DNA from 3 places in the Xanthomonas bundabergensis genome. Region 1 is predicted to be linked to each of the others. Evidence: riboswitches for the same ligand, from Rfam matches in the RefSeq annotation. Region 1 holds a riboswitch; each other region holds the start of a gene.

Region 1 (4,493 bases):
AGCACGGCATCGGCAACCGCTCCCGCAGCATCTGCATGTTGGCGTCGATGCGCTGCATCTGCGGATCGATCTCGTTGCCGATCCAGCCGATGCAGCGCAGGCCGTCGGCGGCGATCGCCGCGGCGCTGAGCCGGGCGTGGTTGAGGCAGCCCAGGCGCAGGCCGACCACCAGCAGCACAGGCAGCGCCAGCGCGCGCGCCAGGTCGGCCTGGTCCAGCGTCGCCGACAGCGGCGCCGCCCAGCCGCCCACGCCTTCCACCACCACCACATCGGCTTGCGCGCGCAGCCGCGCGAAGGCCGCGGCGATCGGCGCCAGTTCCAGGCGCACCCCGGCGTCGGCCGCGGCCAGTTCCGGCGCCAGCGGCAACGGCAAGGCATAGGGATTGAGGTCGGCGTAGTCCGGCCGCGGCATGCTCGCCGCCTGCAGCGCCAGCGCGTCCTCGTTGCGCCAGCCGTCGGCGCTGCGCTCGCAGCCGCTGGCGACCGGCTTCATGCCCACCGCCGCCTGCCCGCGCGCGCGCAGCGCATGCAGCAGCGCGGTGCTGGCGACGGTCTTGCCGATGCCGGTATCGGTGCCGGTGACGTAGAAGGCGGGGAAGCTCATCGCTGCACGAACCTGGAGGCCGCCGCATGCGGCGCGGTCGCGCAGGATAGCCGGCGCCGCGCGCCGCGTCAGCGCCCGCCGCGGCCCATCGCGACGACTGCGTTGGCGCACAGGCCGCCATCGGCCGCTGCTAGACTCGCGCGATGTTCGCTTCCTCTTCGCTCACCGGCAGCAAGCCGGAACAGTACGCCCAGCTGCTCGCCCAGGCCCGCGCCCTGGTCAGCGGCGAGCCCGACCGCATCGCCAATGCCGCCAACCTGGCGGCGCTGGTGTACCACGCGCTGCCGCGGCTGAACTGGGTCGGCTTCTACCTGTACGACGGCAAGGAACTGGTGGTCGGGCCGTTCCAGGGCCTGCCCGCGTGCGTGCGCATCCCCCTGCACAAGGGCGTGTGCGGCGCCGCCGCCAGCAGCGGCCAGACCCAGCGCATCGACGATGTCGAGGCCTTTCCCGGGCATATCGCCTGCGATGCGGCGTCGCGCTCGGAACTGGTGGTGCCGCTGCTGCGCGACGGCGACCTGATCGGCGTGTTCGACCTGGACAGCCCGGACCTGGCGCGCTTCGACGCCGACGACCAGCACGGCCTGGAAGCGATCGCCCAGGTCTTCGTCGACGCGCTGCGATGAGTACCGAAAAGCTGCGCAACATCGGCCCCAAGAGCGCGGCCTGGCTGCGTCAGGTCGGCCTGCGCACGCAGCAGGACCTGGTCGCCGCCGGTGCGGTGGGCGCGTTCCTGAAGGTCAAGCGCGCCGGCTTCAAGCCCAGCCTCAACCTGCTGTATTCGCTGGAAGGCGCGCTGACCGGCTGCCACTGGCAGGAACTGCCCGAGGCGCGGCGCACGCAGCTGCTCGGCGAGCTGGAAACCGCGGCGGCGCAGCTGCCGGCGCAGCGCGGCCTGCCGGTGGCCGGACCGGTGGCGACCACCCACTTCGACCGCGACGGCGACCGCAGCGACACGCCCTATGCGGACTACGCGCACGACGCGTCCGGCGGACACGCCTACGACGCCGAGCACGACCTCGAACGCGACCACGATGGCCACGCCGGCGAGCGCGACGCCGACTGATCCGCGCGCAGCGGCGGCGATCGCGTACAATCGCGCCGCTTCAAGGTGACCTGCCGGCCCCGGCCTGCAGGTTGAAACGGGAAGCCGGTGCGTCTTGCGACAAGGCCGGCGCTGCCCCCGCAACGGTAAGCGATCCGCGCTGACGACTTGCGCCACTGTGCCTGGCATGGGAAGGCGTCGCAGCCGGGAGTTCCGACTCCCAGATCGCCAGCCCGGAGACCGGCCTTGCAGTCCACTGGTTGCGATGCGGAGGGCGTCGCGGCGTGCCGCGCCGCGTCTGGCGCCGTCCGCTTGCACCTTCCGTTCGCGACTCCCTTGCCGTCACAGCGCGCCGCGGCGCGCCGGAGTTGCCCCATGTCGTCCCGCCTGCTTTCGGTCGCGATCGCGTCCGCCCTGTCCCTGCCCTCGCTGGCGCTCGCCGCCGATGCCGCCACCGACCTGGACCAGGTCCTGGTCACCGCCACCCGCACCCAGATCTCGGTCGAGGACAGCGTGGTCCCGGCGCAGGTGATCGACCGCGCCGAGATCGAACGCAGCCAGGCCACGTCGCTGGCGCAGCTGCTGCAGGGCCGCGCCGGCATCGGCGTCTCCAACCAGGGCGGGCTGGGCAAGCTGACCACGCTGAGCCTGCGCGGCAGCGAATCGGACCACGTGCTGGTGCTGGTGGACGGCGTGCGCATCGGCTCGGCCAGCGCCGGCCTGGCCGCGTTCCAGGACCTGCCGCTGAGCCAGATCGAGCGCATCGAGATCGTGCGCGGCCCGCGCTCGAGCCTGTATGGCTCCGATGCGATCGGCGGCGTGATCCAGATCTTCACCCGCCGCGGCGGCCAGGGCCTGCAGCAGAACCTGAGCCTGGGCGCCGGCAGCAACGGCCTGCGCGAGGCCAGCGCCGGCTTCAGCAACCGCGGCGAGCGCGGCTGGCTGTCGGTGCAGGGCGGCTACCAGAAGACCGACGGCATCAACGCCTGCAACGGCTCGGCCACCCTGTTCGCCGGCTGCTACGTCGACGAGCCGGACCGCGACGGCTACCGCAACACCTCGCTCAGCGCGCGCGGCGGCTATGCGCTGAGCGACACCCTGCGCATCGAAGGCCAGGCGCTGAACATCGACAGCCGCAACGAGTACGACGGCGATCCGCTGTTCGCCGGCAACGAGGCCGACAACACCCAGCAGGTGTTCGGCGGCAAGCTCGACTGGACCCCGTCCGAGCGCGTGCACCTGGCCGCGCAGGTCGGGCGCAACACCGACCAGGCCGACAGCTACTACCACGCCGCCGGCAGCAGCACCCGCAGCTTCGTCAGCACCTTCGACAGCCGCCGCGACAGCGCCTCGCTGCAGGGCGATTTCGGTTTGGCCGAAGGCCAGCTGCTCAGCGCCGGCGCCGACTGGCAGCGCGAGGAAGTCACCGGCACCACCGCCTACGACGTGGACCAGCGCGACAACACCGGCGTGTTCGCCGAATACCAGGGCCGCTTCGGCGCGCAGCAAGTGCAGGCCAGCGTGCGCAGCGACGACAACGAGCAGTTCGGCCAGCACACCACCGGCAGCCTCGGCTGGGGCCTGGCGCTGGACGGCGGCTTCAAGCTCACCGCCAGCATCGGCACCGGCTTCAAGGCGCCGACCTTCAACGACCTGTACTACCCGTTCTCCGGCAATCCGCAGCTGAAGCCGGAGAAGTCCAAGAGCGGCAACCTGGGCGTGGCGCAGTACGCCGACACCTGGAACTGGACGTTGAACGTGTACGAGAACCGCGTCGACGACCTGATCTCCTACGACGCCGCGACCTTCCTGCCGGTCAACGTGGACGAAGCGCGGATCCGCGGCGCCGAGCTGACCGGCTACGCCGCGCTGGCCGGCTGGGAACTGTCGGCGCAGCTCAGCCACACCGATCCGCGCAACCGCAGCGACGGCGCCAACCGCGACAACTGGCTGGCGCGGCGCGCGCAGAACACCGCGCGGCTGGACGTGGACCGCGGCTTCGGCCCGGTCAAGCTCGGCGTGACCGCGTTCGGCAGCGGCCACCGCTACGACGACGCGGCCAACAGCGTGCGCCTGGCCGGCTACGGCACGCTGGACCTGCGCGTGGAATACGCGTTCACGGCGGACTGGACGCTGCAGGCCAAGGCCAGCAACGTGTTCGATCGCGACTACCAGACCATCAACTGGTACAACCAGCCGGGCCGCGAGTACGCGCTGACCCTGCGCTACGCGCCGGCGGCGCGCTGAGTCTCTGCAGCGGGCTGCGCCGGACGGCGTCGCCCGCTGCACATGCATTCATCGCAGGCATGCGCGCGCGACGCGACGTGTCTCGCCCAGCGCGGGTTCGGCGATCGGACGCCATCGGCGTCGCTGGCAACATCCGTCGCGCCTGACGCCGCGCCACGGGCTTCGCCGTGCGTCGCGCGGCATGGCCCAGGCACAACCTTCAGGGCATGGGGGACGACGCCCGCGCTTCCTCGATGAGCCAGTCCGCCAGCCTCTGGATTGGCGCATCGTTCAACCGGATCGGTTCCGGCAGCACAAGACAGAAGGTCTTGGAGATCGAAGTGCCGTCGGGCCATGGCGCAACGAGCCGCCCGGCGGCCAGCTCGGCCGCGACATAGAGGCGCGGTACCAGCGCGACACCGAGACCGGCCAGCGCCGCCTCGATCGACATCGCGTGGAGATCGTAGCGGGCGCCGATCGCCGGATGCGTCAGCCCAATTCCGGCTTCCTGCGCATAGCGTTGCCAGGCGTCCGGGTTCTGGCGGCGATGCAGGCGTGGCAACGCGTCAAGCGCCGTCGCAACGTCTTTCCCGGCGAGCAGCGCCGGATGGCAGACCG
Region 2 (4,493 bases), 590 kb from region 1:
TGATCCCGGTGGAACGGTTGGGATGCATCGGTTCGAGGATCTTGATGCGGTCGAGCGCGATGGCCATGGTCGGATTCGGTAGTCGGTTGAACGGCGCCGGCGGGCGGCGCGGCGATGCGGGACGGCGCGGCGGGCGCATGGCGTTCCCTGCGGAGGCCATGCGCGCGCGGGTGCCGCTACGGGGTGGCGATCAGCTCGAGCACCACTCGCATTCGCTGATGTCGATGTCGTTGGAGCGCACGTAGTAGGTGGTCTTCAGGCCTTCCCTCCACGCGGTCATGTGCAGGTCGAGCAGGGTGCTGGCACGGATGGTGCTGGGCACGTAGAAGTTGAAGCTGATCGACTGGTCGACGTGGCGCTGGCGGCGCGCGTTCTGGCGCACGCTGGCGAACTGGTCGACCCGGTAGGCGCCCTTCTCGTAGTACGGGTAGGTGTCCACGGTCAGGCCCGGCGCCACCACCGGCCGGCGGAAGTCCTTCTTCTCTTCGTAGTAGAACGCGCTGTAGATCGGGTCGATCGAGGCGGTGGAGCCGGCGATCTGCGCGGTGCTCATGTTCGGCGCCACCGCGATCATCCACGCGTTGCGCACGCCGTTGATGCTGACCTGCGCGGCCAGTTCCTGCCATTCGGCGCTGTCGTAGCCGCGCTTGCTGAAGTACTCGCCGTTCTGCCAGTCGCTGCCCTTGAACACCTTGTACGCGCCCTTCTCCTTGGCCAGCGCCAGGCTCGCCTGGATGGTCAGGTAGTTGATGCGCTCGTACAGCTCGTCGCAGTAGTCCTCGGCCTGTTTGGAATTCCACTCGATGCCCTTCTGCGCCAGCAGGTGGTGCCAGCCGAAGGTGCCCAGGCCGATCGCGCGGTACTTCTGGTTGGTGATGGTGGCCTGCGGCACCGGCAGATCGTTGAGGTCGATGACGTTGTCGAGCATGCGCACCTGCACCCGGATCAACCGCTCCAGCACGTCCGGCGACAGCAGGTCCGGCTGCGCGGTGACCGCACGGCCCAGGTTCACCGAGGACAGGTTGCACACGACGAAGTCGCCGGCCTGCTTGGTGGTCACGATCTGGTCGCCGCTGATCATCTCCTGGATGACCCGGGTCGGGCTCATGTTCTGCAGGATCTCGGTGCACAGGTTGCTGGAATAGACCATGCCCTGGTGCTTGTTCGGGTTCATGCGATTGACTTCGTCGCGATAGAACATGAACGGGTTGCCGGTCTCCAGCTGGCTGACCATGATCCGCTTGAGCATGTCGATGGCCTTGACCACCTTGCGACCGATGCGCTCGTCGGCCACCACTTCCTCGTAGCGGGCGCGGAAGCTGCCTTCGCCGCGCTTCTCGTCGAAGAAGTCCTGCAGGTACCAGCCCTTGACCTCCTTCACCTCGTGCGGGTCGAACAGGTACCACTCGCCGCGGCGCTCCACCGCTTCCATGAAGATGTCCGGCACGCACACCGCGGTGAACACGTCGTGCGCGCGCAGGCGCTGGTCGCCGTTGTTCAGGCGCAGGTCCAGGAACGCCTCGATGTCGCGGTGCCAGATGTCCAGGTACACGGCGATGGCGCCCTTGCGCTGGCCGAGCTGGTCCACCGACACCGCGGTGTTGTTGAGCTGCTTGATCCACGGCACCACGCCGCCGCTGGAGTTCTTGACCCCGCGGATCGCCGAGCCGGACGAACGCACGTAGCCCAGGTAGGCGCCGACGCCGCCGCCGTGCTTGGACACGCGCGCCACGTCGGTGTTGGAGTCGTAGATGCCCTGCAGGCTGTCGTCGACGGTGTCGATGAAGCAGCTCGACAGCTGCCCGCCGATCTTGCCGGCGTTGGCCAGGGTCGGCGTGGCCACGGTCATGTACAGGTTGGACAGCGCCCAGTAGGCCTCGCCGACCAGCTGCATGCGCCGCTCACGGGGCTTTTCGTCCTGCATCAGGTACAGCGCGATGGTCAGCCAGCGCTCCTGCGGCAGCTCGTAGACCTTGCGCGAGTTGTCGGTGGCCAGGTAGCGCGTGGCCAGCAGGTACAGGCCGTTGTAGGCGAACAGCTTGTCGCGCTCCGGGTCGATCATCCGGCCGGCTTCGGCCAGCTCGTCCTTGGAGTAGTTCTTGAGGATGTCGATCGAGTACACGCCGCGGTCGGCCAGGCTTTCCTGCAGGCCGACGTAGGAGCCGTACTTCTCGCCGGCATCGTAGAAGCGGTTCTTGCTGGCGCGCTTGTACAGGCGGTGCAGGTACAGGCGCGCGGCGAAGTACTCCCACTCCGGCGTGGCGATGTCCACGCGCGACTCGGCCTCGCGGATCAGGTAGTCGACCATGTCGTCGGCCGACAGGCTTTCCTTCTTCTCGACGAAGGCGAACGCCTTGCGCTCGTAGTCGGCCACGTCCAGCTGCGGGAACTCGGCATGGATCCGGTCCAGGGTGCGCTGCAGGCGCGAGCGGTCGAAGGCCATGCGGCGGTTGCCGCCGTCCTTGACGATCCAGGTCACGGCGCGCTGGTCGTTGCTCGGCTCGCTGGCGGCCGCATCGGGCTGCGCCGCGGCGGCGGCGGCAGGCGTGGGATCGACGTCGGCGGTGTCGAGGGGGGCTGCGGCCGGCAGGCTGTGGGTCTGGCTCATGAAGGTCTCCAAGCGTGGTGCACCCGGCTGCCCGACCCTCGCAGGCAGCGGTCCGACCGGATCAGCAGGATGGGGACGCGGCGTCGCAGAGACCGCGACGGCGCAGGCGCGAGCCTGCGGGCGGTCACCGCTTCACCGACCATCTCCCCCCGGAGATGCAACGGTCGGCGCCGCGCTGTGTGCATCGCGCGGCTGTCGGCAGGTCTTCGGGCTTATGGGCGACGGCCGAGGCCGGTGTCCTAGCCCGTCGCTTCCCAAGGCAGGGCGCCTCAGTGCGGGTGACGGGTTCGTTCCCAATTACCGCTGCGGGGCAGCGCCGGCCTGAGCGCTCGCGCGCCGCACCGGCTTCCCTTTTGATCCCGCGGCCTGGTGGCCGCCGGAACCGACCACCACAAGATAGTGGGGTACCCCGGCGTCGTCAACGCTAAATGTAGTCCAAAAAGCGAAAACCCAAGCGGGGCAAGAGTTTGCCGTGGCGACGCGGCAAAACCCCGCGGCGGGGCGCCGGATCGGGCCTGGAACCGGCCGCCGCGCCCATGCCGCAAGGGCCTCGGCGCGGCCGTCGGCGGCCGTCGGTGCGCAGCGGCCGGCGCTAACTGCGCGGGGGATCGGCCGCAACGTCGGACCCTGCCGCGCCGGGCGGACCGAACAGCACCCGCAGGCGCTGCCGCCAGCCGCGGGCGCGGCGCAGGTCGCGCAGCAGCGGCGGCCAGGCATGGAACGCGATGGTCACCGGGTTGTGGCTGCGCAGCGGGGTCGTCAGCCCGTAGCGGGGCGGCACCCCGGGCAGTTCGGCGCGGAAGCTGCCGAACAGCCGGTCGAACAGGATCAGCACCCCGCCGTAGTTGCAGTCCAGGTAGTCGGGATTGCTGGCGTGGTGCACACGGTGGTGCGCCGGGGTGTTGAACACGAACTCGAGCGGCCGCGGCAGGCGCCCGATCAGTTCGGTATGCAGCCAGAACTGGTAGAACAGGTTCGCCGCCAGCGCGCCGAGCACGGACGGTACCGGAAAGCCCAGCCACGCCAGCGGCGCGAAGCACGCCGCCGCGCCGGTGAGCTTGCCGGTCCAGCCCAGCCGGTAGGCGTTGGCCAGCGTGTACTGCTGCGGCGAGTGATGCACCGCATGAGTGAGCCAGAACCAGCGCACCCGGTGATCGGCGCGGTGCATCCAGTAGTAGCAAAGCTCCTGGCCCAGGAACAGCGCCAGCCAGTGCCAGGGCCGGTCCATCGCGACCGTCGCCACCCGCAGCGGCCAGACCGCGTACAACAGCGCGCCGACCACCCCGCCCTGCAGCAGCAGGCCCAGCACGATGCGGCCGAGCGCATCGCCGAGCGAGGCCCAGTAGGCCTTCCAGTCGTAGCGGCGGCCGCGCCTGCGCCAGGCCCAGGCTTCCAGCGCGGCGACCGCCGCCAGCAATGGCAACACCAGCAGTGGCAACCAGATGCGCATCGGCGCCGGCTCAGCGCTCGCGCTGCTTGGCCTGCTGCATGGCCTGCATGGCCGCGCGCAGTTCGTCCGGCGACAGCTGGCCGTCGTGGTTGCCGTCGAGCGCATCGAAGCGCTTGGCGATCCGTGGCAGCGACGCATCGGCCTCGCTGCGGCTGATCAGGCCGTCGCCGTTGGCGTCGGCCGCCTTCAGCCGCTGCTGCAACTGTTGTTTCTGTGCGGCGGTCGGCGCGGTTGGCGTGGTCTGGGCGGCGGCGGTACCGACCAGCAGCAGGCTGCACAGCGCTCCACAGGCGATGACAATCTTCATGGCGATCCTCGGGAAACGGAAATAAAGGGGAACCAAGGCGCTGCGGCGCACGCGGCGCCGCAGCGCGGTGGCGGTGGTCACCGTGGGCATGCGCTCACTGCGCCCGCGGCGCGCGGTCACGGACGGCA
Region 3 (4,493 bases), 550 kb from region 1:
ATCGCGCGAACTGGCCACCGTGCTGCGCACTCAGTTCTGTATGCTGCTGGGAGGTCAGCGGGATAAGGTGAATCACTTGGACCTACGGCTTGGCGTCTACCGAGAACGTCTGGCAGAAGCGAAGGGCTGGTTGCGGCGCGACATAGCGGACTTTTCTAAGCGCGGCACTATGTCACGGGAGGAAGTGATTCATGGCCGCTGACGAGTTTCTCCACGTTCTGGCTGCTGTTCGGCAAGTACGGCGCCACGATGACGATCGAGCAGCTGCGCGATGCCTTCTTCCCGGGCAGCGCCATGAAGACCATGGCGAACCGGCACAGCGCGCGCCTGCTGCCGGCCAGGACCAGCGACGTTTACGACACGCGGGACGTGGCGGCTTGGTGGGATGTTCAGAGGCGCACGCACGCCTCATAAACTACAACGAAAAAGAAGTCCGGCTCTTGGGCTGACCATACTATGCGGCGTTCCACTGGGAATTGCGCTATCGTTCCGCCCTCGCTGTATCTTGGCAATCGGCGACTAATACACTTGCAGCAGCTCCCTACTCAGCTTCGGCCAATAGTCGCTAATGATCTTCTGCGCCACGGTATAGTTCTTAGTATTCGACCTAGCCTTTGAACCTCTGAAACCTGCAGGATCAGCCATTCTGGTTAGCGCGCGGTCCGCGTTACTATGAACCTTATCTTCGATAATCTTCACCTTAACCATGTCTGCGCCTAATGCATCAAGGTCGATCAGGAGAGAATAAATTCGCCCGCTACGCAATCCGACAAATGCGATCATATGATCGTCTACTGCGATTGGCTTGCTATCCTCAGCATCAATATACTTGAAATCGATAACGAATTTCTTAGCATATTCGTCGTAGTCACCGCGAACTTGCAGCGGCACATCATAGGGCGACATGCTCATTTCAATTGTCACACTGCGGGAGTCAAGACCAGAATGAGCCTGCTTGATCTGGTTGTATTTGGACTCGTCGACTTCGATCCAATCCGCGACTTGTTCATTCATGATCATACCCTCGGCAACAACAACGAAAAGACTCGGGCATATTGCTTGAAAGCGCCATCTGCCTTCTTTTTACTCAGCGTCTCCGAGACCGAGTCGAGAACCAGCACCCCCCAAGGCTCTCCTTTTACCAAGACCCTAACAGCCCAATAGGAACGGGAAGATGAACTCTTCTTTTTCAAGGCATCCACGTCTATGTTGGTGTCTTCCGCGTAGCGAATGAAATCCTCGGGTGAACTCAACGCCGTCAGCGACGGCAACTGTTCGACGTGTATCGCACCTTCGCTTTCCCACGCCTTCCCGGCAACACCATTCAAGCACCCGGGGTTGTTCGGGTGGACCCGAAAGCAGCGCACATTGCTCTTGCTCGTGTGGGCCGACCTTACGAATGGCATCAGCCAAAAACTCCACGGGATCCAATAGCACCATCGCCGCCGGTATTGGTACAGAGTGACACGATGATGATGATGATAGCTACCTGGTTGAGTGCCGTAGACGTCACTTCGAATGTCATCAATGACTCGCTGGAGTTCCTTCCAAACCTCTGGCTCGCCTACAGCCTTCTTAACAAGCTTCAGCCCCACCGCCGCACCCAGCATTGTAGGAGAGAGCCACCATGCATTCTGTTGAACCTGTGTCAACAGCCAAGCAATGATCGGTCCTGCTTCACCTAGCTTCCGACTCAGCTGCTCTGGCTTCGCCTTCATGATGGCAGCCACCAGCCCGGCCGAGAACAACAACGCTCCCTGCACGTATCCGGCCCATCGATACCATTCAGGGTTTCTGTTGCCTCGCACCGCCCCCCCTCCCTAGGGCTATTTGTCGGCATTGAACCACGAAGCTGGCATGAATTGGGCGACATCTTGAGGCATGGAATCTCGCGAGGCCGCCCCCTCCTAATCGCACTAATAGTGGACCAGCGCCCCGGAAATCCCTATTTGGAAGGCATGTCGGTCCAAGTCCATCATCGGCGCGACGGACAGGCGCAGGGAGGCGGCATAGCGCGCGGACAGGGCGGAGGTCGGGAGCAGAAGCGTCATCGGGCGCGGCGGTGCTGCGCTGTCGCCTGCTGGCGTAAGCGGCAGATCATTAGCTTTGGGATCAATAGCTTACACGTTCGCCATGAACGCTGCCGAGGCCCACGCGCAAATTCACCTGGCGCTTGACCCGCCGCCGCATCCGGCCTATCGTGCGCTCGCCGAAGGTATCCATCGCTTCATTCGGATGAAGGGATGGATTTAAACGGGAATCCGGTGAAGGCCGGCGCCGCAAGCGCCTGCCCATTCCGGAGCTGCCCCGCAGCGGTGAATGGAAACGACCTCCGTCAATGGCACTGGGCCGGCGCATGCCGGCCTGGGAAGCGGCGGACAGTAGGCGCGCAGCCGGCACGGTGCGCTCGTCCATCAGCCCGAATACCGGCCCCGGCCGGAGGACCTGTGGGTCCTCCGATTCGACCTGGCGTCTCCGCGGGGAGGCGGCCGGAAGCCGTGCCGTGGCCGTGCGCCGCGTCGCGCTCTTCCGCCTGCCCGCGTGGCGCCGGTTCGCCCGCGGGGGCGAAGGTCGCTGGCGTGGCGGGCGTCCCGTGCGAACGGGCGGACGGCGCGCGGTTCCTTCGTTCCTCAATGCCTATGAACGCAATGAGGAAACGCAAATGACGATCGTGACCAACCTGGGCTTCCCGCGCATCGGCGCGCGGCGCGAGCTCAAGCGTGCGCTGGAAAGCTACTGGCGCCGCGAAACGGATGAGGCAAGCCTGCAAGACACGGCGCGGCAGCTGCGCCAGCGGCACTGGCGGCTGCAGGTCGAGGCCGGGGTGGATCTGCCGCCCAGCAACGACTTCAGCCTGTACGACGCGATGCTCGACACCGCGTTCCTGTTCGATGCGATCCCGCAGCGCTACCGCGCGCTGGCCGATGCCGATCCGCTGGCCGGCTACTTCGCGATGGCGCGCGGCACGCAGGAGGACGGCCTGGACCTGCACGCGCTGGAAATGACCAAGTGGTTCGACACCAACTACCACTACCTGGTGCCGGAGCTGGCGCGGCGCCAGCACTTCCGCCTGCGCGGCGACAAGCCGCTGGCCGAATTCCTGGAAGCCAAGGCGCTGGGCATCACCACGCGGCCGGTGCTGATCGGGCCGGTGACCTTCCTGCTGCTGTCCAAGACCGTGGACGGCAGCGATCGCTGGGCGCTGCTGGACAGCCTGCTGCCGGTCTACGCCGAACTGCTGCAGCAGCTCGATGCGGCCGGCGCCAACTGGGTGCAGATCGACGAGCCGGCGCTGGTGCTGGACCTGGACGAGGCCGCGCGCGCCGCCTATCGCCGCGCCTATGCGTTCCTGGCCCAGGCGCCGCGGCCGAAGCTGCTGCTGACCACGTATTTCGGTGAGCTGGGCGACAACCTGGAACTGGCCGCGGCGCTGCCGGTGGACGGCCTGCACGTGGACCTGGTGCGCGGCGTGGCGCAGCTGGACGCGGTGCTGCAGGCGCTGCCGGCCGGGCGCGTGCTGTCGGCCGGGCTGGTCAACGGCCGCAACGTGTGGCGCACGCCGCTGGACAACGCGCTGACCCTGGCGCGCTACGCGGCCGGGCATGTCGGCCTCGAACGCCTGTGGCTGGCGCCGTCGTGCTCGCTGCTGCACGTGCCGGTGGACCTGGAACAGGAAAAGGCGCTGGACCGCGAGCTGTCCGCATGGCTGGCTTTCGCCAGGCAGAAGCTGCAGGAACTGCGCACGCTGGCCGATGCGGTGCACGAGTTGCCGCATGCACAGGCCGAGCTGGACGCGGCGCGCGAGGCGCTGGCGACGCGGCGCGCGTCCGCGCGCGTGCATCGTCCTGACGTGGCCCGGCGGGTGGCGGCGCTGAGCGAGGATGCCGGGCGCCGCCAGTCGCCGTATCCGCAGCGGCGCGAGGCGCAACAGGCGGCATTGCGGTTGCCGGCCTACCCGACCACCACGATCGGCTCGTTCCCGCAGACCGCGCAGGTGCGGCAGGCGCGCGCGCAGCACAAGGCCGGCAAGCTCGGCGATGCCGAGTACGACGCGTTCCTGGCCGCGGAGACCGAACGCTGCGTGCGCGCGCAGGAGCAGATCGGGCTGGACGTGCTGGTGCACGGCGAGTTCGAGCGCAACGACATGGTCGAATACTTCGGCGAGCAGCTCGAAGGTTTCGCCTTCACCAAGCATGGCTGGGTGCAGAGCTACGGCTCGCGCTGCGTGAAGCCGCCGATCATCTTCGGCGACGTGCAGCGCCCGGCGCCGATGACGCTGCGCTGGACCCAGTACGCGCAGTCGCTGACCGACAAGCCGATGAAGGGCATGCTGACCGGGCCGGTGACGGTGCTGCAGTGGTCGTTCGTGCGCGACGACCAGGAACGCGCGCAGACCTGCCGGCAGATCGCGCTGGCGCTACGCGACGAGGTGCGCGACCTGGAGGCGGCCGGCATCGGCGTGATCCAGATCGACGAGCCGGCGATCCGCGAGG

What was found. Region 1 has a riboswitch for cobalamin ahead of btuB (TonB-dependent vitamin B12 receptor). Riboswitches for the same ligand answer to the same signal wherever they lie in the genome.
Region 2: linked by a shared signal. The riboswitch ahead of AB3X10_RS21870 (ribonucleoside-diphosphate reductase subunit alpha) and the one ahead of btuB (TonB-dependent vitamin B12 receptor) in region 1 are both predicted to bind cobalamin.
Region 3: linked by a shared signal. The riboswitch ahead of metE (5-methyltetrahydropteroyltriglutamate--homocysteine S-methyltransferase) and the one ahead of btuB (TonB-dependent vitamin B12 receptor) in region 1 are both predicted to bind cobalamin.

What each region holds. Positions count from the first base shown of each region.
Region 1 is NZ_CP162487.1:4,541,506-4,545,998, forward strand. Features, by position in the region: gene bioD (dethiobiotin synthase) at 1-604, opposite strand, end outside; gene AB3X10_RS19255 (GAF domain-containing protein) at 748-1,230, shown strand; gene AB3X10_RS19260 (TfoX/Sxy family protein) at 1,227-1,670, shown strand; cobalamin riboswitch at 1,697-1,913, shown strand; gene btuB (TonB-dependent vitamin B12 receptor) at 2,025-3,896, shown strand; gene AB3X10_RS19270 (LysR substrate-binding domain-containing protein) at 4,096-4,493, opposite strand, start outside.
Region 2 is NZ_CP162487.1:5,127,716-5,132,208, forward strand. Features, by position in the region: gene AB3X10_RS21865 (ribonucleotide-diphosphate reductase subunit beta) at 1-67, opposite strand, end outside; gene AB3X10_RS21870 (ribonucleoside-diphosphate reductase subunit alpha) at 191-2,608, opposite strand; cobalamin riboswitch at 2,788-3,010, opposite strand; gene AB3X10_RS21875 (sterol desaturase family protein) at 3,201-4,058, opposite strand; gene AB3X10_RS21880 (hypothetical protein) at 4,069-4,365, opposite strand; gene AB3X10_RS21885 (hypothetical protein) at 4,482-4,493, opposite strand, start outside.
Region 3 is NZ_CP162487.1:5,093,093-5,097,585, forward strand. Features, by position in the region: gene AB3X10_RS21730 (hypothetical protein) at 1-202, shown strand, start outside; gene AB3X10_RS21735 (hypothetical protein) at 250-414, shown strand; gene AB3X10_RS21740 (hypothetical protein) at 520-1,014, opposite strand; gene AB3X10_RS21745 (hypothetical protein) at 1,017-1,748, opposite strand; cobalamin riboswitch at 2,197-2,450, shown strand; gene metE (5-methyltetrahydropteroyltriglutamate--homocysteine S-methyltransferase) at 2,663-4,493, shown strand, end outside.